Regions from separate parts of the Sphingomonas sp. CCH15-F11 genome, predicted to be linked through region 1. Evidence: predicted binding sites of a transcription regulator. Region 1 holds the regulator's gene; each other region holds the start of a gene.
The links. Region 1 encodes LexA, which represses DNA repair genes until DNA is damaged. Its sites were predicted from a motif close to GTTCCNCNCTTGTTCT; they were not measured.
Positions count from the first base shown of each region.

Region 1 (7,555 bases):
GTGCCGCCGCCCCTCGCCGGAGTGCCCGGAGGCTATGATTTTGCGCGCGTCGCCTGGTTCGAGGGATTGGGCGCGACCGGGCGGGCATTGGGGCGCGTGGCGCTCGTCACCCCCGGCGCAGACGCGGGTGCGCCGCTTCGCGATCGACTGTCGGCGCATATCCGCAGCCGGCTGCCGGGCAGCGGCGGCGGCATTGCCGCGGCGCTCGCCACCGGGGACGAAGGCGGCATCGCCGACGACGATGCCGAGGCGATGCGGCGGTCGGGCCTGGCGCACCTGCTGTCCGTCAGCGGCCTTCACGTGACCGCGGTGGTGGGCGCGACGATGCTCGTCATGCTCCGCCTGCTCGCGCTCAGCCCGTGGCTCGCGTTGCGCGTGCGCTTGCCGGTCGTGGCGGCGGGCGCGGCGGGGCTGGCGGCAATCGGCTATACCTGGCTGACGGGCGCGGAGGTGCCGACGGTGCGGTCGTGCATCGCCGCCCTGCTGGTGCTCGCCGCCTTGGCGATCGGGCGGGAGGCGATCACGCTGCGGCTGATCGCGGCGGGCGCGACGATCGTGCTCCTCATCTTTCCCGAAACGCTGGTCGGCCCGAGTTTCCAGCTCAGCTTCGCCGCCGTCACCGCGATCGTCGCGTTGCACGAGCATCCGCGCGTCCAGGGCTGGTTCGCGCGGCGCGAGGAGAGCGGCGCGCGCCGGCTGGTCCGTGCGCTCGGCACGACGCTGCTGACCGGGTTGGCCGTAGAGGCGGCGCTGACGCCGATCGCACTGTTCCATTTCCACAAGTCCGGGCTGTACGGCGCGCTCGCCAATATCATCGCCATCCCGATGACGACGTTCGTCATCATGCCGGTCGAGGCGATGGCGTTGATCGCCGACACGATCGGCCTGGGCGCGCCCTTCTGGTGGATCGCGGGCGTCGCGCTCGACCTGTTGCTCGCGATCGCGCACGCCACCGCCAATGCGCCCGGCGCGATCGCGACGCTGCCGTCGATGCCCGCCGGGGCGTTTGCCGCGATGATCGCCGGCGGGTTGTGGCTGATGCTGTGGCGGACGCGGTGGCGACGCTGGGGGGCCGTGCCGCTGTTGATCGGCGCGGTATGGGCGCTGGGGACGCCGCCGCCCGATCTGGTCGTGACCGGCGACGGCCGCCATCTGGCGCTGCGCACGGATGACGGCGGCCTGGCGCTGCTGCGCGCGCGATCGGGCGACTATGTCCGCTCGATCCTGGGTGAGGCGAGCGGCGTCGACGGCGCGGCGGATGCGCTCGATACCCATCCCGCCGCGCGATGCAACCGCGACCTGTGTGTGGTGGAGCATCGCGAAGGCGCACGACGCTGGCGGATCGCCGCGACGCGCAGCAGCTATCTCGTGCCCATCGCCGAAATCGTTCGGCTGTGTCGCGATGTCGACATCATCGTCAGCGAGCGGCGGTTGCCGCGTCGCTGCACGCCGCGCTGGCTGAAGCTGGATCGCGCGACACTGGCGCGAACCGGCGGGGTCGCGATCGCGTTCGGCGCAGGCCGGGTGACGACGGTGCGCCGGCCCGGCGATCGCCATCCCTGGCTCGACCCTGCAACGGTGCAACCGCCACGCGTGACCTCACGCTCTCGGCGTTCTTCCGGTCAGTAGCGACGCAGCAACCCGGCAAGCCGCCCCTGTACGCGCACCTGGTCGGGACGGTAACGTTGCGGATCGTAGCTGCGATTGGCCGGATCGAGCCGGATCATCGCGCCCTCGCGACGGAAATATTTGAGCGTGGCCTCGTTCTCGTCGATCAATGCCACGACGATCTCACCGTCGCGCGCGGTCTCGGTCCGACGCACCAGCGCATAGTCGCCATCGAGGATGCCGGCCTCGACCATCGAATCGCCCGCGACTTCGAGCGCATAATGATCGCCCGCGCCCAGCAACGCGGCGGGCACCGGCAGCATCTGCTGCCCCTCCATCGCCTCGATCGGCACGCCGGCCGCGATCCGGCCGTGGAGGGGAATTTCGATCACGTCGTTGGCGGGGGCTGGCCGCTGCGGTGCCTGGCTCGGCGGGGTACCCGTGGCGGCAGCGCCCTTGCCCTTCTTGGCTTCCGGTCGCTCGGGCATCCGCAGCACTTCGAGCGCGCGGGCGCGATTGGGCAGGCGGCGGATGAAATGGCGTTCCTCCAGCGCACTGATCAGCCGGTGCACGCCCGACTTCGACTTGAGGTCGAGCGCCTCCTTCATCTCCTCGAACGACGGCGACACCCCGGTTTCGGCGAGGCGATCCGAGATGAAACAGATCAGTTCATGCTGCTTGCGCGTGAGCATCGGGGTTCTCCGTCGGAACAGACCCGGAACTTTTAGGAAACGCGGGGAACGCTGTCAAGCACCAGCGGGCGCGAGCGGCAGGATTTCCACCGAGTCGCCGGGCGCAGCGGCCGGAGCGTGGGGCGCGCGCACGATCAGGCAGTCCGCGTCGGCGAGCGCGTGGAGCATCGAGCTGTCCTGTCGCGCCGGCTCGACCACAATGCCGTTGACGCGCATTGCGCGTCGATAGTCCGCGCGTGGGCCGTTGGGAGGCAGGGCCACCCCCAGCATCGCGGTCGTCATCGCCGGGAACGGATCGCGCGCGCCCAGCCGTGCCCGGATCAGCGGCAGGACGAACAGCGTCGCGGTGACGAATGCGGAAACCGGATTGCCGGGCAGGCCGATCGCCACCATCGCGCCGCGCGTGCCGGCCATCAACGGCTTGCCCGGCCGCATCGCGATCCGCCAGAAATCGAGCGTGACACCCGCCGCCGCCAGCGCCGGGCGGACCAGGTCATGGTCGCCGACCGACGCGCCGCCGCTGGTGACGAGCAGGTCGGCGTCGACCGTGCCGAACGCCGCGGTCAGCGCATCGAGATCATCGGGCAGGATGCCGAGGTCGATCAGGTCGACGGGCAGGTTGGCCAGCATCGCGGCAAGCATCACCCCGTTGCTTTCGGGCAGCTGCGCCGGACCGATCGGATCGCCGGGCCGCACCAGTTCATCGCCGGTCGCCGCGATCGCGACGCGCAGCCGGCGATGGACGGGCAGGCTGGCGTGACCCGCGATCGCCGCCAGCGCGATACACGGTGGGGTCAACGGCGCGCCCGCCGCGATCAGCGGCGCGCCCGCGACGAAGTCCAGCCCGCGCGGCCGGATGTTCGCGCCGATCGCGGCCGGACCTTCGCCGCTGAGCTTGAGCCGGTCACGCTCGCGCAGCGCCTCCTCCTGCACCAGCACCGTGTCCGCCCCGGCGGGCACGGGCGCGCCGGTGAAGATCCGCACCGCCTGACCGATGCGGACCTGCCCCGTGAAGGGCGCGCCGGCCGCGCTTTCCCCGACGATCCGGAGCGGTGCCCCCAGATCGGCGAAGCGCAACGCATAACCGTCCATCATCGCCAGGTCGCTCGCCGGCTGGGTGCGCGCGGCCTGCACCGGGGCGGCGGCCCAGCGCCCGGCCGCGGCGTGCAGGGCGGCGTGTTCGACGGGCGTCGGTCCGGCGAGTGCGAGCAGGCGGCGCTGGGCTTCGGCAACGGCCAGCGGCGCGGAATTCGGAGGAGCGGCGTTCATCGCCACGTGCTCTAGCGGGTTTGACCCCTGAGAAAAGCGGCGTCGGGCGATTTCGGCGATCGTTTCTCAGCCGCTTTCGATCAGTCTGACCGGATTAAACGTCTGGACGAATCCGCAAGCCGGCGCAATCCTCCGCGGCAGAGAGAGACCAAGTTCCCAGAGCAAAACTGCAGGATTGGAGAAGCCATGAACGTCGAATCGAAATGCCCGATCCACGGCAATCACATGGACGGCGCGGCCGTCCTGTTCGGCATGACCAACCGGCTTTGGTGGCCGAACCAGCTCGATCTTTCGATCCTCAACAAGAATTCTCCGCTCGTCGACCCGATGGGCGAGGATTTCGATTATGTCGCCGAGTTCAAGGCGCTGGATCTCGCCGCTGTGAAGGCGGACATCACCGCGCTGATGACCGATTCGCAGGAATGGTGGCCGGCCGATTTCGGTCATTACGGTCCGCTGTTCATCCGCATGGCGTGGCACGCCGCGGGTACCTATCGCATCGGTGACGGGCGCGGTGGCGCGGGTGCCGGGCAGCAGCGTTTCGCCCCGCTCAACAGCTGGCCGGACAACGCCAATCTCGACAAGGCGCGGATGCTGTTGTGGCCGGTCAAACAGAAATATGGTCGGGCGCTCAGCTGGGCGGACCTGCTGGTACTCGCCGGCAATGTCGCGCTCGAATCGATGGGTTTCCGGACGGCGGGCTTCGGCGGCGGCCGCGCCGACGTGTGGGAGCCCGAAGAGGACGTCTATTGGGGACCCGAGCGCGAATGGCTGGCCGATACCGGCCGCTATTCAGGCGAGCGCGAGCTGGAAAACCCGCTGGGCGCGGTGCAGATGGGGCTGATCTACGTGAATCCCGAGGGCCCGAACGGCAATCCCGATCCGGTCGCCGCCGCACACGACATCCGCGAAACCTTTGGCCGCATGGCGATGAACGACGAGGAAACCGTCGCGCTGATCGCGGGTGGCCACACCTTTGGCAAGACGCACGGGGCGGCCAATCCGGGCGAATATGTCGGTCCCGAGCCGGAGGGCGCGGCGCTCGAGCTCCAGGCGCTGGGCTGGGCGAACAGCTACGGCAAGGGCAATGCCGAGCACACCATTACCAGCGGCCTGGAAGTCACCTGGACACAGGAGCCGACCAAATGGTCGAACCTCTATTTCAAGAACCTGTTCGAGCATGAGTGGGAGCTGACCAAGAGCCCTGCCGGCGCGCACCAATGGGTCGCCAAGGATGCGGTCGCGGATATCCCCGATGCGCACCTGCCCGGCGTGATGCACAAGCCGACGATGCTGACGACCGACCTGTCGCTGCGCTTCGACCCGGAATATGGGAAGATTTCGCGCCGCTTCTACGAAAACCCGGACCAGTTCGCCAAGGCGTTCGCGGAAGCCTGGTACAAGCTGACCCACCGCGACATGGGTCCGATCAACCGGCTGGTCGGGCCGGAAGTGCCCGCCGAACCGCGCATCTGGCAGGACCCGGTGCCGGCGGTCGATCACCCTCTGATCGACGCGGGCGATATCGCGACGCTCAAGCAGAAGCTGCTCGACAGCGGGCTCTCGATCTCGCGCCTGGTCAAGACCGCGTGGGCCTCGGCGGCGAGCTATCGCAATTCGGACAAGCGCGGCGGGGCAAATGGGGCGCGCATCCGGCTCGCCCCGCAGAAGGACTGGGCGGTCAACGAGCCGGCGGAGCTCGCCCAGGCGCTGGCGGCGATCGAGCGTATCCAGGCTGAGTTCAACGCGTCGGCCGCGGGCGGCAAGCGAGTCAGCATCGCCGACCTGATCGTGCTCGGCGGCTGTGCGGCGGTCGAGGCGGCGGCAAAGAAGGCTGGTCATGACGTGACCGTGCCGTTCGCGCCGGGCCGCACCGATGCGACCGACGCAATGACCGACGCGGACTCGTTCGAGCCGCTGGAGCCGAAATTCGACGGCTTCCGCAACTATGCCGCGCACAAGCCGGTGCGGACGCTGGAGGAGAACCTGGTCGACCGTGCCAATCTGCTCGCGCTGACCATGCCCGAAATGACTGCTTTGGTCGGTGGCCTGCGCGTGCTGGGTGCCAATCACGGCGACAGCAAGCATGGGGTGTTCACCGACCGGGTCGGCACGCTCAGCAACGACTTCTTCGTCAACCTGCTCAATTCGAGCTTTGCGATGAAGTGGGAACCTTCGGCGGAATCAGAGGACATCTTCGTCGCCCGCGACCGCAAGACCGGGGAGGCCAAATGGACCGGCACCCGCGTCGACCTGGTGTTCGGCTCCAACTCGGTGCTGCGCGCGCAGGCGGAAGTCTATGCCGAGGGCAGGTCGGAAGCGCATTTCGTCAACGCTTTCGTCAAGGCGTGGGCGAAGGTGATGAACGCGGATCGCTTCGATCTCGCCTGAGTTTCGCGGCTGGGAAAGACAGGCCCTCGGCAGCGATGCCGGGGGCCTTTTCTTTCGGGGCAGTTGGGGCTGCGTTTCTCGACTTCGCTCGAAACGAACGGGCCTTTGCCGTTAACGCGCCATCCGTTCGTTTCGAGCGAAGTCGAGAAACGCGCTTCACCGACCACCGCCTATCAGTCCCCCGCAAGCGTGCGGAAGAGGAAAGGGCGCTTCCCGTTACGCTGCCCGCCAGTCTCCGGACTTGCCGCCACGTTTCGAGAGCAGCCGCACCCCGCCGATCACCATGCCCCGGTCGAGCGCCTTGGCCATGTCGTAGAGGGTGAGCAGCGCCACCGACACCGCGGTCAGTGCCTCCATTTCAACCCCGGTCTGCCCGGAAGTGATCGCGGTCGCGCGGACGGCGACCCCGCGATCATCAAGGGTGAAGTCGATCGTCACGCCCGCCAGCGGCAGGGGATGGCACAGCGGCACCAATTCGCTCGTCCGTTTGGCGGCCATGATCCCGGCGACGCGCGCGACGGCGATCACATCGCCCTTGGGCACACGCCCCTCGCGGATCGCGGCGCGCGCGTCATCGGCCATGTCGATGCGCCCCTCCGCCACCGCCTCGCGCCGGGTCGTCGCCTTGTCCGCCACGTCGACCATCCGGGCGTTGCCGTCGGAATCGAGGTGGGTGAGGCCCGTCATCGCTCAGCCGCCGATCAATGCGCGCGTCGCGGCAGCCAGGTCGGGTTGACGCATCAGGCTTTCGCCGACCAGGAAGCAGCGGATGCCGCGTTCGGCCAGCCGGTCGCAATCATCGCGAGTGGCGATACCGCTTTCGGCGACGAAGGTGCAGCCGGGCGGGGCCAGGTCGATCAGCCGCAGTGTGTTGTCGAAATCGACCTCGAACGTCTTCAGATTGCGGTTGTTGACGCCGATCAGTCGTGACCTGAGCCCGGCAGCGCGCGCCATCTCCTCGGCATCGTGCACCTCGACCAGCACGTCCATGCCGTGCGCAAAGGCCGTCGCTTCGATCTCCGCCATTTGCGCATCGTCGAGTGCGGCGACGATGATCAGGATCGCGTCCGCGCCCAGCGCGCGCGCCTCGACCACCTGCCAGGGGTCGATCATGAAATCCTTGCGCAGCACCGGCAGGTCGCATGCCGCGCGCGCGGCGACCAGAAAGTCGTCATGGCCCTGGAAAAACGCCTCGTCGGTCAGCACGGAAAGGCAGGCGGCACCTCCCGCGGCATAGTCGCGCGCATGCGCCGGCGGATCGAAGTCGGCGCGGATCAGCCCCTTTGACGGGCTCGCTTTCTTAATCTCGGCGACCAGGCCATAGCCGGTGGCGGCGCGGGCATCGAGCGCGGCGCGGAAGCCGCGTGGTGGATCCTGAGCGGCGATGCGCGCGTCGAGCTCGGCAAGCGTCACGCGCGCGCGCCGTTCGGCGACATCTGCCGCCTTGTGCTCCAGGATACGCGCGAGAATGGTGCTCATGCGTTGGCGATCCAGCAGTCGAGAAGCGAGTTCGCCAGGCCGTTGTCGAGCAGCTCGCCGGCTTCCTCGGCCCCGGCCGCGAGCGTTTCGACCCGCCCGGCGACCATCAGTGCCGC
Region 1 is NZ_LSKG01000180.1:202-7,756, forward strand. Features, by position in the region: partial or broken gene AX709_RS17640 (ComEC/Rec2 family competence protein) at 1-1,629, shown strand, start outside; gene lexA (transcriptional repressor LexA) at 1,623-2,300, opposite strand; gene AX709_RS17650 (molybdopterin molybdotransferase MoeA) at 2,355-3,569, opposite strand; gene katG (catalase/peroxidase HPI) at 3,756-5,960, shown strand; gene moaC (cyclic pyranopterin monophosphate synthase MoaC) at 6,177-6,647, opposite strand; gene trpC (indole-3-glycerol phosphate synthase TrpC) at 6,651-7,439, opposite strand; gene trpD (anthranilate phosphoribosyltransferase) at 7,436-7,555, opposite strand, start outside.

Region 2 (7,555 bases), on a different contig from region 1:
ATTGGCGGGGGCGTCTTGTCCCGCGCGCAGCGTCGAGCTTTCCTCGAAACGCTGCAGGAACAGCGGATCGGCGATCCCGTCGAGCCCCGCGAGCTTGTAATCATAGCGGATGTCGCGAAACTGGCCCGCCGAAGCGTCAGCCTGGGCGTCTTCCGCGCCCGGCGTCAGATCGGGCCAATCGACGCCGAGTTCCGGCAGCGGCGCCATCGGCGAAGTCGGGTCCAGCCCCTCTGGCTCGGCATCGGCGGGCGGCGCGGATGTCTGCGCGCGCACGGATCCCACCGGAACGATGGTGGTGACGCCGGCGACGATCAGGCACAGAATGTTGGGCCACGCGCGCCACGACATGACGCGTCCTAGCCGCAAGCGGCGGCCGGGGACAATCGCTAACCGTAGGGCACCGTGCGCACCGCGACGGATCGATCAATGAACCGGGCCGATGACCCGTTCGTCCGCCATCAGATCGATCAGCCGACCGATCTGGCGCCAGCGGCAGAAATGCAGGTGATTGCCGATGTCACGGCTGCGATCCGCGCGTAGGGTGGCTTCCTCGAACGCACCCTCGCCGTAGAGCGCAATGAGTTCATTGGCGAGCGCGACCTCGCTCGAATCGGTGAGATAGGGGTAAGCACGCATCGTCGCGCGCCGCTACACGCTTCATGCCACAATGTCGATCGCCGCGCGCATCGCGGATCACGATGGTAAAGGGCGCGAAATGGGCCGGTCATTTCGTCCCGCGACGGCACGCCGGCGTCCCGCGCGGAGACGCGCGGGACGCCGGCGGGGCATCAAAGACGGCGGCTCAGCCAGACCACCCGGCCGACCGGATCGACCAGCGCGGGATCGAGTTCGCGTGGCGGATAAGCGGGATTGTCGCTGGCGATCTCGACGCCCGATCGCGTGCGCCGGACCCGCTTGACCGCCAGCCCCTCGTCCAGCCGGACGACCATCAGCCGCGCCGTCCGCATCAGCCGGACATCCCCGCGATCGACGAGAATCTCGTCCCCGTCGGCGAGCGTCGGCAGCATCGAATCGCCATGCACCCGGATGACCGACGCCGCCCCCGCCCGGACGCCCAGCATCCGCAGGAACGCAGCATCGAAGCGCATGGACCCGGTTGCGCCCTCGCCATCCACGACCTCGCCGGGACCCGCCGATGCCGCGACATCGAGGCGCGGCACCGCCGCCAGTTCGGGCGCGGCACGCCCGCCGAGCACGGCGTCGGCGACACCCAGATAGCGCGAAAGCGTGCGACGATCCTCCTCCGCCAGCCGGCGTGGGCTGCCCCGCTGCACGAACTGCTGGAGATAGGCAGCATTACGTCCGATCAGCCGCGACAGCGCGGCGAGGCTTTCACCCCGTTCGGCGGCGAGGCGGGTAAGGGCCATACGCGGATCGGCTGCATTCATATTGGCACCATACTCGTAGGAAATTTCCTAGACAAGTTGGAAATGGCGGAACAGGACAAGAACATTGAGCGAATCGACGAGGAAAGGCTTCGCAAGATGTTGCACAGGATCGAGCGGTATCTGACCCGGACCGCGACACCCCCGACCCGATTTGGCCGGCTGGTCGCCCGCGACCCGAGGCTGGTGCTCGACATGCGGCGCGGGCGCGAGCCCGGACCGGCGATGATTCGGCGGATCGAGGCCTTTCTGGCCGCGCAGGACGAAGGGGCACCGCAATGAGCCGGGGACCGGATATCGGCACGGCGCTGGCCCGCGCGATCCTGGCCAACGCGGAACGCAACGGGGTGCAGATCGAGCCCACCCGCCACGACTGGACGCGCTGGGCGAGCGCCACCTTCACCGGCGCGCGCCATGAGCTTGGCTTCACCGCCGCTGCGTCAGCGCGGCTCGACGGCTGGCTGGCCGGGCTGGCGGAAGCCGAACTGCCGATTCGCGGGCATCTGGTCGCCGACCTGCACGTCGCCGGGGCAAAGCGCGACGCGGAGAAGGTGATTTTCGACCTCGAGGCGCTGACCGTCGAGGATCGCTGACGATCAGTGCTGGGCGGCCATCCGACGCAAGGACGCCAGTGTCGCCTCAAGATTGCCGCGATCGCGCGGCCGCGACGATGCCGGAGCGGTCGCGGGGCGATAGGGCGGCCGTCCGCGCCGGGCCACGCCCTGTTCCAGCCGGGCGAGCAGCGCGTGAATGGTCGCTTCGGTTTCCGGCGTCGTGATCGGCGGCTCGTCCCGATATTCGGGCGCGACCGGAGCGGGTGCAGGCGGCAGTTCGAAGGTCGCGATACGGACGCGATCCGCTGACCGTTTGGCCGGTCGCGTTCCCTTCGCATAGGCGATCAGCGGCGTTTCGAGGTCGCTGGGAAGCGGCATTTCATCGTCGCCGAACGGGTTGGCGTCGTCGGGCAACGGTTCGAGCGGCATCGGTCGCGTGGCGATCACCGGCGCGCGCACCTCCAGAAATGGCGTCCCCAGGTCGCGCGTCGCCAACACCGGCTCGCGCGCGGGCGGATCGACCCGACCGAGCAGCTTGGGCGGCGCGGCAAGCAGTCCCGCCAGTCCCGGGTGCCGGGGACGCAGCAACGCCCAGCCGCGCACAAGCGCCCAGACGAGCCCGGCGGCGATCCATGCAGCTGCGAACATCAATGCCATGCGCGCCATCAGCCCGAGCGGCGGCGCCGCGGCGGGGACGAGCGCGGACAGTCCCGACATACCCACCATCGCCTCCACGCGCGCGGCCGGCACGCTGGCGACGCATGCCGCCGCGATCGTCGCGGCGGCAACGGCCATTATCGGGACAAAGGACTGATTCAACCTGGCTGGAACGGTAAACGCGACCATGACACACCCGTTTCGGCGGCTTCGACGAGCCCTTGATAGACCGGTTGATAACGCGAAATATTTGACGACCAGTTACGCTCGCGTTCGACGAACTTGCGCGCGCGCGCGCGACGCGCATCCCAGCACGGCCGATCCGCCAGCAAATCGGCAAGCGCCGTTGCGATGGCCATCGGATCGTCCGGCGCGAACAGCGTCCCGGTGTCGCCGTCGCGAATCAATTCGCGATGACCGCCGACATCGGACGCCGCCACCAGGCGGCACTGCGCCATCGCTTCGAGCGGCTTGAGCGGGGTCACCAGGTCGGTCAGCCGCATCCGCTTGCGCGGATAGGCCAGGATATCGATGACGCTGTAATAGCGGTCGACCTGATCATGCGGCACGCGACCGATGAAATGAATGTGCGCGGCCGCGGCCGACGCCGCCGCCTGGGCGCGCAGCTCGGCCTCCTGCGGGCCGCCGCCGACCAGGATCAGCCGCGCGCCGGGGCGGCGGGCGACCAGTGCGGGCATCGCCGCGATCAGGTCGTCGAGCCCCTCATAGGGATAGAAGCTGCCGATGAAGCCGATCGTCTCCGCGCCCTCCAGACCCAGCTCGGCGATTAGCGCGGCATCGGGCGGCGGCGGCGCGCCGAACAGATGCAGGTCGACCCCGTTGGGCGAAACGATGATCTTGCGACCGTCCACGCCGCGCGCGACGAGGTCGCGCTTCAGCCCCTCGCAGATGACGGCCACGGCGTCGGCCCGACGCACCGCCCAGCCTTCGGCCCAGCGGGTCAGGCGATACCGCGCCGAGCCCTCACGCCCGGTGCCGTTGCCGACGGCTGCGTCCTCCCAGAACGCCCGGATTTCGTAGACGAGCGGCACGCGCAGCGTCCGTGCCGCGCGCAACGCGGCGAGCGCGTTCAGCACCGGCGAATGCGCATGCAGCACGTCCGCTCGCCACGCGCGCGCGACATCGACGATCCGGCGGGCAAAGCCGTCGATCTCCCGCCATTCGCCGAGCGGCGTCGGCGCGGGATTGGGCGCCGGCGTGCGGAAGAAGCGCAGGCCGTCGATCGTTTCCTCGCTGACCCGCATGTCGCCCTGGCGCGGCCCGGTGACGCCCGCCACATCCCAGCCGCGGCCCTGCGATGCCTTCAGGATCGCGCGGGTGCGGAAGGTATAGCCGCTGTGCAGCGGCAGGCTGTGGTCGAGCACGTGCAGGATGCGCATGGCCGGTTCCCTGCCATGCCAGTGTTTAACGCCGCGATAACTCGACCCGGCCTAAACGGGGCCATGATCGACAATTTCTCGCTCGCGGTCAGCCACGGCCTGATGTTGCTGGCGGCGTGGCTGCTGCTGCGCCGGCCGGACCTGGATCGCGAGGCTGCGGGCGGACGCGGTGCCCGCGCGGCACCGGGCGGGTGGCGCCGGCGCGCGCGCCCGGAAGCCGGTCCGGAAACCCGCCCGGAAATCCGCGATGCGTGACTATTTCTTCCTGCTGTTCCTGGCGTTGATCTTCGGCGCGGGGTTCCGGCGACCGTTCCTGTTCGTGCTCGCCTATGTCTATATCGACATCGTCGCGCCGCAGCGGCTGACCTACCTGTTGCTCAATTCGATCCCGATCTCGCTGATCGCGGCGGGGCTGGCGGTCGCGGCATGGGCGGCGTTCGACGACAAACGCGACACGCGTGTCGCCCCGCGCCAGCTGGTGATGGCGATGCTGCTCGCCTATTGCTGGTACACGACGCGCAACGCCGATTTCCCGATCGAGGCGGCCGACAAATGGGACTGGGTGTGGAAGGCGCTGGCCTTCGCCATCTTCCTGCCGCTGACCTTGCGCACCCGGCTGCGGATCGAGGCGCTGCTGCTGTTCATGGTCCTGTCGGCGTCGTCGATCGTCATCGTCGGCGGCATCAAGACCTTGGCGTCGGGCGGGGGCTATGGCGCGCTCAACCTGATGGTCGCCAACAATGCCGGGTTGTACGAGGGATCGACGATCTCGACCGTCGCAATCGCGATCGTGCCACTGGTGCTGTGGCTCGGCCGCTTCGGCACGATCATCCCCGCCGACCGGCGCACCCGCTGGTTCAGCTTTGCGCTGACCTTTGCCTGCCTGCTGATCCCGATCGGCACCTCGACCCGGACCGGCGTGCTGTGCATCGCACTGCTCGCCGCGCTGATGCTGCGCGATGTACGTCGCCGCGCCGCCTATCTGGCGGGCGTCATGGTCCTGGGGCTTATCGCGGTGCCCTTCCTCCCCGCCGCCTTCACCCAGCGCGTCTCGACGATCGGCACCTATCAGGCCGACGCCAGCGCCTCGACCCGCATCGCGGTGTGGCAGTGGACGATCGACTATGCGCGCGAACACCCGCTGGGCGGCGGGTTCGAGGCCTATCGCCAGAACCGGATCCGCTATGACAAGGTGCGCGTCGAGGGCGAGGGCAACAACGTCGCGGTCGCCCGCGATCTGGAGGTCGACGCGGCGCGCGCCTATCACAGCGCCTATTTCGAGATGCTGGGCGAACAGGGCTACATCGGCCTGGCGCTGTGGCTGACGATCCAGCTGGGCGGGCTGTGGCGCATGGAGGTGCTGCGCCGGCGCTATCGCGATGCCCCGGCCGAACAGGCCTGGATCGCCCCGCTCGCCACCGCGCTCCAGCACGGCCAGCTCATCTACCTGCTCGGCGCGTCGTTCGTCGGCATCGCGTTCCAGCCCTTCATGCTGATGCTGGTCGGCGCGCAGATCGGCCTCGACACCTATCTGGGCCGCATCCGGCGCGCGGCGGGATTTCGCCCGATGATCCAGCGCCGCACCGCCGCCGCGACATGACCGGGCGCGTCGACCTGCGCGCGCTGACCAGTGCGCGCGGTATCGCCGCCTGGCTGGTGGTGCTCTATCACCTGCGCCTGTCGATCGCCGGCCTGCCGCCCACGATCGTCGCGTGGCTGGCCAAGGGCTATCTGGCGGTCGATTTCTTCTTCCTGCTCTCCGGCTTCGTGATCTGGCTGAGCTGGCACGAGCGCTTCCATGCACGCGGCTGGCGTGTCGCCGGGGAGTTCCTTCAGCGCCGCGTCGCGCGGATCTGGCCGCTGCACCTGTTCATGCTCGGCTTTGCGGTGATGCTGGCGGCGCTGCTCGCGTTGACGGGTCGCGCATTGCCCGGCGAATTCGTCGTCGCCGAACTGCCGCTGCATGTCATGCTGGTGCATAATTGGGGTTTCACCGACGATCTTGGCTGGAATGTGCCTTCTTGGTCGATCAGCACCGAGGCGGCCGCCTATCTGCTGTTCGTACCGCTCTGCCTTTTGGTGGACTGGCGACGGTGGCCAAGCTGGCTGCTGTGCGGCGTGATCGTCCTGCTCGGCATATGCCTGTGGCGCTTTTTCGCGGCGCTGGGGCATCCGACCCTCGGCCAGGACATCGCGCACACCGGACTGGTGCGCTGCCTCGTCGAGTTCGTGATCGGCACCCTCGTCGGCGCGCTTTGGCACCGCTGGCACGCCGCCTCGCGAAATGCGCTCTGGCCGGCCATTTTGCTGGGTTTCGCCGCGGTGATCGCGCTGCCCGAGCCGCTCGGCGTTCCGCTCGGCTTCGCCGCGCTCTTGCTGGCGCTCGCGCTGAGCGCCGGTGGTGCGGGTCATCCCCTGGAGGGCCGGGTACTGCATTTTCTCGGTGAGATCAGCTACGCGACCTATCTCGGCCACGCCCTGATCTGGATCGCGTTCAAGCTCGCGCTGGTCCGCGATGCGAGCCATGTCCCGCCCGTGCAGATCGGCCTCTACCTTGTCCTGCTGCTCGCCGGGTCGATCCTGCTTTATCGCTGCGTCGAGCTGCCCGCGCAGCGCGCGATCAACCGCGTGAGATGGCGCCGGCAGCAGCGACAGGGCAGCGCAACCGTGCCCTGAGCGCCGCCGCCGGCGGATTGCGCGCGGTCAGGCCGGCTCCGCGCTCACCTTGGCCAGCATCTCGATGATGGCGCGATTGAACGCGGGAATGTCGTCGGGCTTCCGGCTGGTGATCAGCTGGCCGTCCACCACCACTTCCGCGTCGACGACATTTGCGCCGGCATTGGCGAGATCGGTACGCAGCGACGGCCAGCTCGTCACGCGACGCCCCTCGACCACATCGGCCTCGACCAGCAACCAGGGCGCATGGCAGATCGCGGCCACCGGCTTTTCATCCTGGAAGAATGCCTCGACGATTTCGACCGCGCGATCTTCCATCCGCAGCCGGTCGGGGTTGGCGACGCCGCCGGGCAGGACGAGTGCGTCGTAATCGTCGATGTCGACCTGATCAAAGGTCAGGTCGGGGGTGATTTCGCGGGCGGGCGTGTCATCGTTCACGACCCCCTTGATCGGGTCGGTATCGATCGAGGCCAGCGTGACGCGGGCACCGGCATCGAGCAGCGCCTGGCGCGGGTCGAACAGTTCGGATTGCTCGAAGCCATTGGTGGCGAGCATCAAGACATGGACATGGGACAAGTCGGTCATCGTTCATTCTCCTGTGCACTGAAAGGTCGGTCAGTGTCTGCAATGCGAACCCGCCACCGCGCCGCAGTGTTCCGGAACGAACGACGTGGTGGGACATTATTCCGACCGGTGGCCAACGAACCTGACATCTCCGTAGCGATCGATCGGCTCGTTTTCGTCGACGACGGCGCGCCGGGCATCACTCGGCGCCTGGTCCGCGGCAAATGGGGCTATTGGGACGCGCGGGGCGCGCGCATCACCGACCGTGATGAAATCGACCGACTGAACGCGGTCGCAC
Region 2 is NZ_LSKG01000100.1:33,487-41,041, reverse strand. Features, by position in the region: gene AX709_RS09240 (autotransporter assembly complex protein TamA) at 1-348, opposite strand, end outside; gene AX709_RS09235 (hypothetical protein) at 424-636, opposite strand; gene AX709_RS09230 (S24 family peptidase) at 789-1,388, opposite strand; gene AX709_RS09225 (hypothetical protein) at 1,506-1,688, shown strand; gene AX709_RS09220 (hypothetical protein) at 1,685-1,999, shown strand; gene AX709_RS09215 (hypothetical protein) at 2,003-2,755, opposite strand; gene AX709_RS09210 (TIGR04063 family PEP-CTERM/XrtA system glycosyltransferase) at 2,776-4,017, opposite strand; gene AX709_RS09205 (hypothetical protein) at 4,081-4,272, shown strand; gene AX709_RS09200 (putative O-glycosylation ligase, exosortase A system-associated) at 4,265-5,617, shown strand; gene AX709_RS09195 (acyltransferase family protein) at 5,614-6,693, shown strand; gene AX709_RS09190 (type 1 glutamine amidotransferase domain-containing protein) at 6,721-7,278, opposite strand; gene AX709_RS09185 (DNA topoisomerase IB) at 7,387-7,555, shown strand, end outside.
Region 2: AX709_RS09230 (S24 family peptidase) is a predicted target of LexA. The motif match lies at 1,457-1,472, and genes of this name have one in related genera.

Region 3 (7,555 bases), on a different contig from region 1:
GACGAACGTTGATTCCGAGCAAAGTCATCTTGCTCTAAAGCCCCGCCACGACACGCGCGCTTCGGTAAACTGCACTCAGGTGGAGTGTCTTAACCCCTCACGCATAGGCATAGGGGCCGCCGCGTGCCAGTGCCGCCTGATAGGCCGGGCGGGCGTGGATCGTGTCCAGCCACGCAATCGTCGCCGGGCGCGACGCGTCGAGCCCGGCACGGCTGCGCGCCGCCTCGAGCGGAAAACTCATCATCACGTCGGCGGCGGTGAACTGGTCGCCGGCAAAATAGGGCCGCGCCGCCAGCTCGGTCTCGACATAGTCGAGATGGACGTCGATCATCGGCTGGATCCGCTTCATCGCGGGCTTGCCCATCAGCGGCACCCGGCTCAGCACCAGCTTGACCAGCAGCGGCGGCATCAGCGACCCTTCCGCATAATGCAGGAAATAGCGGTAGCGCAGCGCGGAGTCGCGATGCGCGGGCGCACCCAGTCGGCCATCGGCGCGGTCGACCAGATATTCGACGATCGCGCCGGTTTCCGCGACCACCGTGTCGCCGTCCTGGATGACCGGCGACTTGCCCAGCGGGTGGACCCGGCGCAGCGCGGGCGGCGCCAGCATCGTCGCGGCATCGCGTGCATAACGCTGCACCTCATAGGGCAGCCCGAGCTCCTCGAGCAGCCAGAGCACGCGCTGCGAGCGCGAATTTTCGAGGTGATGGACGACGATGGTCATGGCGTTCCCCGGTGATGACGGCCCCGACCTGCTAACCGGGTTCGCCCCAAAGCGAAAGGACAGCCGGAAATGCCGACTGTCCTTTGCTGACCCCAGCGTCGCGTGCGCCCCGTCCCTTCACGGCCGGGCGCGCGTGATCAGGCGTCTTCCATCTCGTCTTCGGGCCCGCCGACCATCAATTCCTCGGCGACCTTGTCGGTACGCGCGCGGATCGCGGCTTCCAGCCGGGCACAGACCTCGGCATTCTCCTTGAGGAAATTCTTGGCGTTCTCGCGTCCCTGGCCAATGCGGATGCTGTCATAGCTGAACCATGCGCCCGATTTCTCGACCAGCCCGGCCTTGACGCCCAGGTCGAGGATCTCGCCGATCTTCGACACGCCCTCGCCATACATGATGTCGAATTCGACCTGCTTGAACGGCGGCGCCACCTTGTTCTTGACCACCTTCACCCGCGTCGTGTTGCCGATGATCTCGTCGCGATCCTTGATCTGGCCGGTGCGGCGGATGTCGAGCCGGACCGAGGCGTAGAATTTGAGCGCATTGCCCCCCGTCGTTGTCTCGGGATTGCCGTACATCACGCCGATCTTCATGCGCAGCTGATTGATGAAGATGACGATGCAGCGCGATCGGCTGATCGATCCGGTCAGCTTGCGCAGCGACTGCGACATCAGCCGCGCCTGCAGCCCGACATGGCTGTCGCCCATCTCGCCCTCGATTTCCGCACGCGGCACCAGCGCCGCGACCGAATCGACGACCAGCACGTCGATCGCGTTCGATCGCACCAGCGTGTCGGTGATCTCCAGCGCCTGTTCGCCGGTATCGGGCTGCGAGACGATCAGCTCGTCGATATTGACGCCCAGTTTCTTGGCATAGACCGGGTCGAGCGCGTGCTCGGCATCGACGAACGCGGCGGTACCGCCCATCTTTTGCGCTTCGGCGATCACGTGCAGCGCCAGCGTCGTCTTGCCCGAGCTTTCCGGACCATACACCTCGACCACGCGCCCGCGCGGCAGCCCGCCGATGCCGAGCGCGATGTCGAGCCCGAGCGAGCCGGTCGAGATCGCCTCGATCTCGATCTTCTCGCGGCTGCCCAGCTTCATCGCCGAACCCTTGCCGAATGCGCGGTCGATCTGGGCGAGCGCGGCGTCGAGCGCCTTCTGCCTGTCGTTGGAGACTGCCATCTTGCTATCAATCACCTTGAGCTGAGCCGCCATGCGGAGCCTCCGTCGCTAGAGCAAGCGCGCGAAACGTTCAATGCGCTGGCGACGTTGTATATGCTTTGTTCCGCGAGAACAAGTGGGGAACTTATGGTCGTCGCGGTCCCTCCGGCGATGCGACCAATTCAGCTTCCGGCGGTCATGTTCTCGGTCAGGCGGTCGAACGCCGCGCCGACCGCGTCGAGCGTGAACGGCTTGGCCAGCACCGGGTGCCGGCCGCCGCCGATCATCTCGCCGCTGCCGCCCGTCGAGACGATGAACGGGATGCCCGCGCGGGTCAGCCGCTCGGCCACGGGCGTACTATGCTCGCCGCCGCGCAGATGGAGGTCGAGGATTGCCGCGTCGATGTCGCCCGCATCGATCCGCGCGAGCGCGTCCTCGACGGTGTCGGCCACGCCGGCGACCTGCTTGCCGAGCACGTCGATGAAATCCTCGAGCATCATGGCGATGAGCGGCTCATCCTCCACGATCAATATGCGCTCCAGTTTCGTCATCTTCCCGCCTTCTCCACCGCGGGCGATGCCCGATCTGTTCTAGCTGCCGCGCAACACGTCGCGTGCCGCCTCGCCAAGCTGTTGTACCGAAAAGGGTTTCGGCAGAAACGTTACGTTGTCAAGGTCGATCGAACGCCGCAGCTGCTCCTCCGCATAACCCGACATGAACAGGATCGGCAGGTCGGGATATCGCTCACGCACATGCCGGGCCATCGTCGGCCCGTCCATTGACGGCATTACCACATCGGAGATCAAAAGGTCCGGGCGCGGACATGTTTCCAGCAATTCGAGCGCAGCCTCGCCATTTTCGGCGACCAGTACGGTATAGCCCTGTCGGCCCAGGCCGCGCTGCGCGACGACACGCACCATGCTGTCGTCCTCGACCAGCAGGATCGTCTCGGTGCCCCACATGTCGGCGGCCTTTTCGCGACCGCGCACGGCGGCGCTGATCTTGCCCGGCGTGTCGGCGGCATGGACGGGCAGATAGATGGTGAAGGCGGAACCCTCGCCCGGCACCGATTCGGCAAAGATGTAGCCGCCCGACTGCTTGACGATGCCATAGACCGTCGACAGCCCCAGTCCGGTGCCCTTGCCGACCTCCTTGGTCGTAAAGAACGGCTCGAAGATCTTGGGCATCACGTCGGGGGGGATGCCGGTGCCAGTGTCGGAGATGCGCAGCGCCGTATAATCGCCGATCGGCAGGACATCCTCGTCCATCGCGCGCACCTGCGATGCGGGCACGCCCATCGTCTCGATGGTCAGCGTGCCGCCGCCCTGCGGGTTCTTCGCCAGCATGGCGTCACGCGCATTGACCGCCAAGTTGACGACCACCTGCTCGAGCTGTCCGGGGTCGGCGCGCACCAGGCCCAGGTTGCGGCCGTGCTGGACGACCATGTCGACCGTCTCGCCCAGCAGCCGCTTGAGCAGGTTCGACACCTCCGAAATGATGTCGGGCAGCTGCAACACCTGCGGGCGCAGCGTCTGCTGGCGCGAAAAGGCGAGCAGCTGGCGGGTCAGGCTCGCGGCACGGTTGGAATTGGCTCGGATCTGCTGGATGTCGTCATAGTCGCTGTCGCCCGGCGTGTGGCGCATCAGCATCAGGTCGCAATGGCCGATGATCGCGGTCAGGATGTTGTTGAAATCGTGCGCGATGCCCCCGGCGAGCTGGCCGATGCCCTGCATCTTGTTCGCCTGGGCGATCTGGCGCTTGAGCGTCGATTCCTCGCCGCTGTCGCGGACCGCCAGCACCACCGCCGCATCGCCCAGCCCGCGCGCCCCCGCCAGCATCACCGCCACCGGATCGTCGGGCCGGTCCTTCAGCCGCACCGCCATGTCGGTGGAATAGGCCGCCCCGTTGGCAAAGCGCCGCACCGCGTCGGACAATGCCGCCTTGTCGTCGCGCACGACCAGGTCGCTGGGGTACAGCGGCGGCGCGTCGGGGTTGATCGACGCGACCCGCATGAACCCCTCGTTCATGTGGACGAAGCGCCCATCGCGGTCGATCAGCGCGATCGCGATCGGCAGCATCGCGATCAGCGATCGCAGCTGCCCGACCGCCGCCGATCCGCTGGCGGGCACCGTCGGGCCGGGCTCCTCGTCGTCCAGGATGGCGACCGGCATCGGCATGTTGTCGCCCTCGAGCAGCGGCAGCTGCACGACGCGCAGCGGGTTGCCCTCCATCCCCTCGCGCTCGAACCGCACCAGCCCGCGCGAATCGGCGGTCAGGAACCGGGCGAAGTCGCGGCCTTCGGCGGATGTTTCGGCACTTCCCGTCGCGCGTGTCCCGAACACGCGGTTGGCGGCGCGGATCCGGCCATTGGGCTCGATCAGCACGACCATGATGCCCGCCGCGCCCAGGCGATCGCCCATCGGCCCGCTGACAAGGGCGGCGAACTGGCTGGCCAGGTCGGCGGCGGCGGTGCCGACGAAGCGCCACACCAGCGCATGGTCGCCCGCGCGGAACAGGCTGACCTGGAACCGGCGCCCCTCGCGCTCGATCGCGACGGGTTCGGCCACCCCGTCGCGCCACGCGGTCCGCACCGCTTCGCGCAGCGCCGCGCGCCCTTCCCCGTCGACGGGCAGCTCGGGCGGGGCGGCATAGCTGTCGAACAGGTCGGCGAAGCGGGGATTGGCGCAAACGAGCGTGCCGCTGCGGTCGGTTACGGCAATGGCGTGGTCGCTCGCGTCGGCGATGGTGCGGACGATCGACCAGTCGGTGATCGCGGTCGGCGCGGCGGGCGTGCGGCGGGCATGGTTGGCGATGGCCAGCACGATCGCACCGACACAGACGCCGGCCGCGCCGAAACCGGCCGCGATCAACGGGTTGCGCAGCGCGAACAGGACGATCGCCGCCGCCAGCAGCGCACCGATCAGCGCGATCAGCCACGCACCGCGCGACGATATCGGGGGGGAAGGTTCGGGAAGCGATGCCATGATGCCGGACGCTTGTCTTGCGCCCGGCATCGCGGGTCAAGCGGCTTCACCCCGCCCGGATCACCGCTGATCCGATCGGGGCGGGCCGATCTCGCGGGTTACCAGATCCGCACGCGCTGCGCGGGCGCGAGGTACAGCTTGTTCGCCGCCGCGGGCTTGTACGCGTCATACCACGGCTCCAGGTTGCGCACGACCGCAACCCGCTGTTCCGACGGCGAATGCGGATCGGTCAGCAGCCGCTGCGCGAGATTCTGCTCGCGATAGTTGCGCCGCCAGATCTGCGCCCAGCCCAGGTAGAAACGCTGGTCGCCGGTGAAGCCGTCGATCACCGGCGCGGGCTTGCCGCCCAGCGACGCCTGGTACGCCTGATACGCCACCGTCAGTCCCGCCAGGTCGGCGATGTTCTCGCCCAGCGTCAGCTTGCCCTGCACCCGCTTGCCGGGAAGCGGCTCATAGGCGTCATACTGCTTGACCAGCTGATCGGTCAGCGCGGTGAAGCGCGCGACGTCCTGCTCGGTCCACCAGTCGGTCAGCGCGCCGTTGGGATCGTATTTGCGGCCCTGGTCGTCGAAATGATGGCTGATCTCGTGTCCGATCACCGCGCCGATGCCGCCGTAATTGACCGCAGGGTCCGCGTCGGGGTCGAAAAAGGGCGGCTGCAGGATCGCGGCCGGGAACACGATCTCGTTCATCACCGGATTGGCATAGGCGTTGACCGTCATGGGGGTCATGAACCACTCCCATTTGTAGATCGTCTGGCCCAGCTTCTGGATGTTGTAGTCATATTCCCACTGGTTGGCGCGCAGCGCGTTGCCGAACGCGTCGCCCGCGACGATCTTCAGCCCCGACATGTCGCGCCACTTGTCGGGATAGCCGATCTTGGGGGTGAAGGCGGCGAGCTTCTGGCGCGCCTTGACCTTGGTTTCCGGCGCCATCCACTCGAGCGCGTCGATGCGCTTGCCCATCGCCTCGGTGACGTTCTTGACCAGCTGGTCCGCCGCCGCCTTGGTCGACGCCGGGAAATAACGCGCGACATAGACCTGGCTGACCTCGTCGCTCAGCGCGCCGGTGGCGAAATCGACCGCGCGCTTCCACCGTTCCTCCTGCTGCGGCGTGCCCGACAGGGTGGTGCCATAGAAGTTGAATGCTTCCGCATCGAACGCGCTCGGCAGCACCGCGGCGAAATTGTCGAGCGACCGGACGATCAGCTGGTCCTGCAGCACCGTTACCGGCGCCTCCGAAATCGCCTTGGCGATGCCGGCGACTGCGCTCGGCTGGGCGACGATGACACTGTCGACATTGGTGCCCGCGGCCTTCAGATAGGTCGGGAAGTCGAAGCCCGGGGCCAGCTTGGCCAGCTCGGCCAGCGAAAGCTTGTTGTACGTCTTGTCGGCGTCGCGGCTCTCGATCCGGGTCCAGTGCGCGGTCGCGATCTTCGTCTCGTGGTCCAGGATCGCCTTGGCGCGTGCGGCGGCGTTGGCCTCGCCCGCCAGCGTCAGCACCTTGGTCAGGTGCGCCAGATACGCGTTGCGCGTCTCGACCAGCTTGGCGTCGGTCGACAGGTAATAATCGCGGTCGGGCATCCCCAGGCCCGACTGGCCCAGATTGGCGGCATAGATGTCGGGCTGCTTGTCGTCGGGGCCGACATAGCCGCTGAACGGTCCGCCCGCGCCGTTGCGCTGTGCTTCGGCGACCAGCGCGGCATAGCCCGCCTTGTTGTCCTTCAGCGCCTTGATCTTGTCGAGCCACGGCTTGATCGGGGCCAGCCCCTTGGCATCGATCGCCGCGCGGTCGAGGAAACCGGCATAGGCCATGCCGATCCGTGAAGTGGCGTCGCCCTTGCTCTCCTCGAGGATCGCGCGCGTGCGCGTCTTCGACAGCTCGTCGAGCACGGTGAACATGCCGTAATTGGACTTGTCGGCGGGGATCGGCGTGTTCTTCGCCCAGTTGCCGTTGGCATAGGCATAGAAGTCGTCACCGGGCGCGACGCTGCGGTCCATGCCGGCAGCATCGAATCCGAATGTGCCGATTTCGGCGGCGGGTGCGCCCGGCGCGACCGGGGCGGGTGCCGCCGCACCCAGCGTCGTCACGCCCCCGGTGGTGCAGCCCGCGACCAGCGCGGCGGTGGAGGCAAGCGCGAGCAACGAACAGGTGAAACGCATGGATTGGCATCCCCATCTGGTGTGAATGCCGCTGTCTTAGCCCACTGATACGCTCAGTCAATCGCGCCGGGGGGCCTGCCGCCGGCTGCGCCGCCACTTGCGGACGATCCACCACCGCCAGCCGAGCACCGCCAGCCCGTAGCCGACGATCGCCCCGCCCAGCGCCAGCGCGACCAGCCCCGTCGCGGTCGCCGGCCCCGCCTCGACCAGCAGCCAGTCGAGAAAGCTCGCATCCGCCGCCATGCTGGTCGAGATCGGATTGCCCGGCACCTGCGCGTCGAGACGCAGGATCCAGCGGCCGACCCAGTAGGCCGCGACCCAGATCGGCGGCGTGGTCAGCGGATTGGTCAGGAACGTCGTCGCCGCGGCGACCGGAATGTTGGCGCGGAACGGAAAGGCGAACAGCGCCGAGATCGGCGTCTGCGCCACCGGCACCAGGATGCCGACGATCACGCCCAGTGCCACGCCGCGCGGGACCGACCGGCGGGTGAAGCGCCACAGGACGGGCGCGAGCACGCGATGCGC
Region 3 is NZ_LSKG01000165.1:236-7,790, forward strand. Features, by position in the region: gene AX709_RS16505 (glutathione S-transferase family protein) at 98-724, opposite strand; gene recA (recombinase RecA) at 862-1,938, opposite strand; gene AX709_RS16515 (response regulator) at 2,067-2,435, opposite strand; gene AX709_RS16520 (hybrid sensor histidine kinase/response regulator) at 2,475-4,868, opposite strand; gene AX709_RS16525 (M13 family metallopeptidase) at 4,967-7,030, opposite strand; gene AX709_RS16530 (DUF2062 domain-containing protein) at 7,088-7,555, opposite strand, start outside.
Region 3: recA (recombinase RecA) is a predicted target of LexA. The motif match lies at 2,014-2,029, and genes of this name have one in related genera.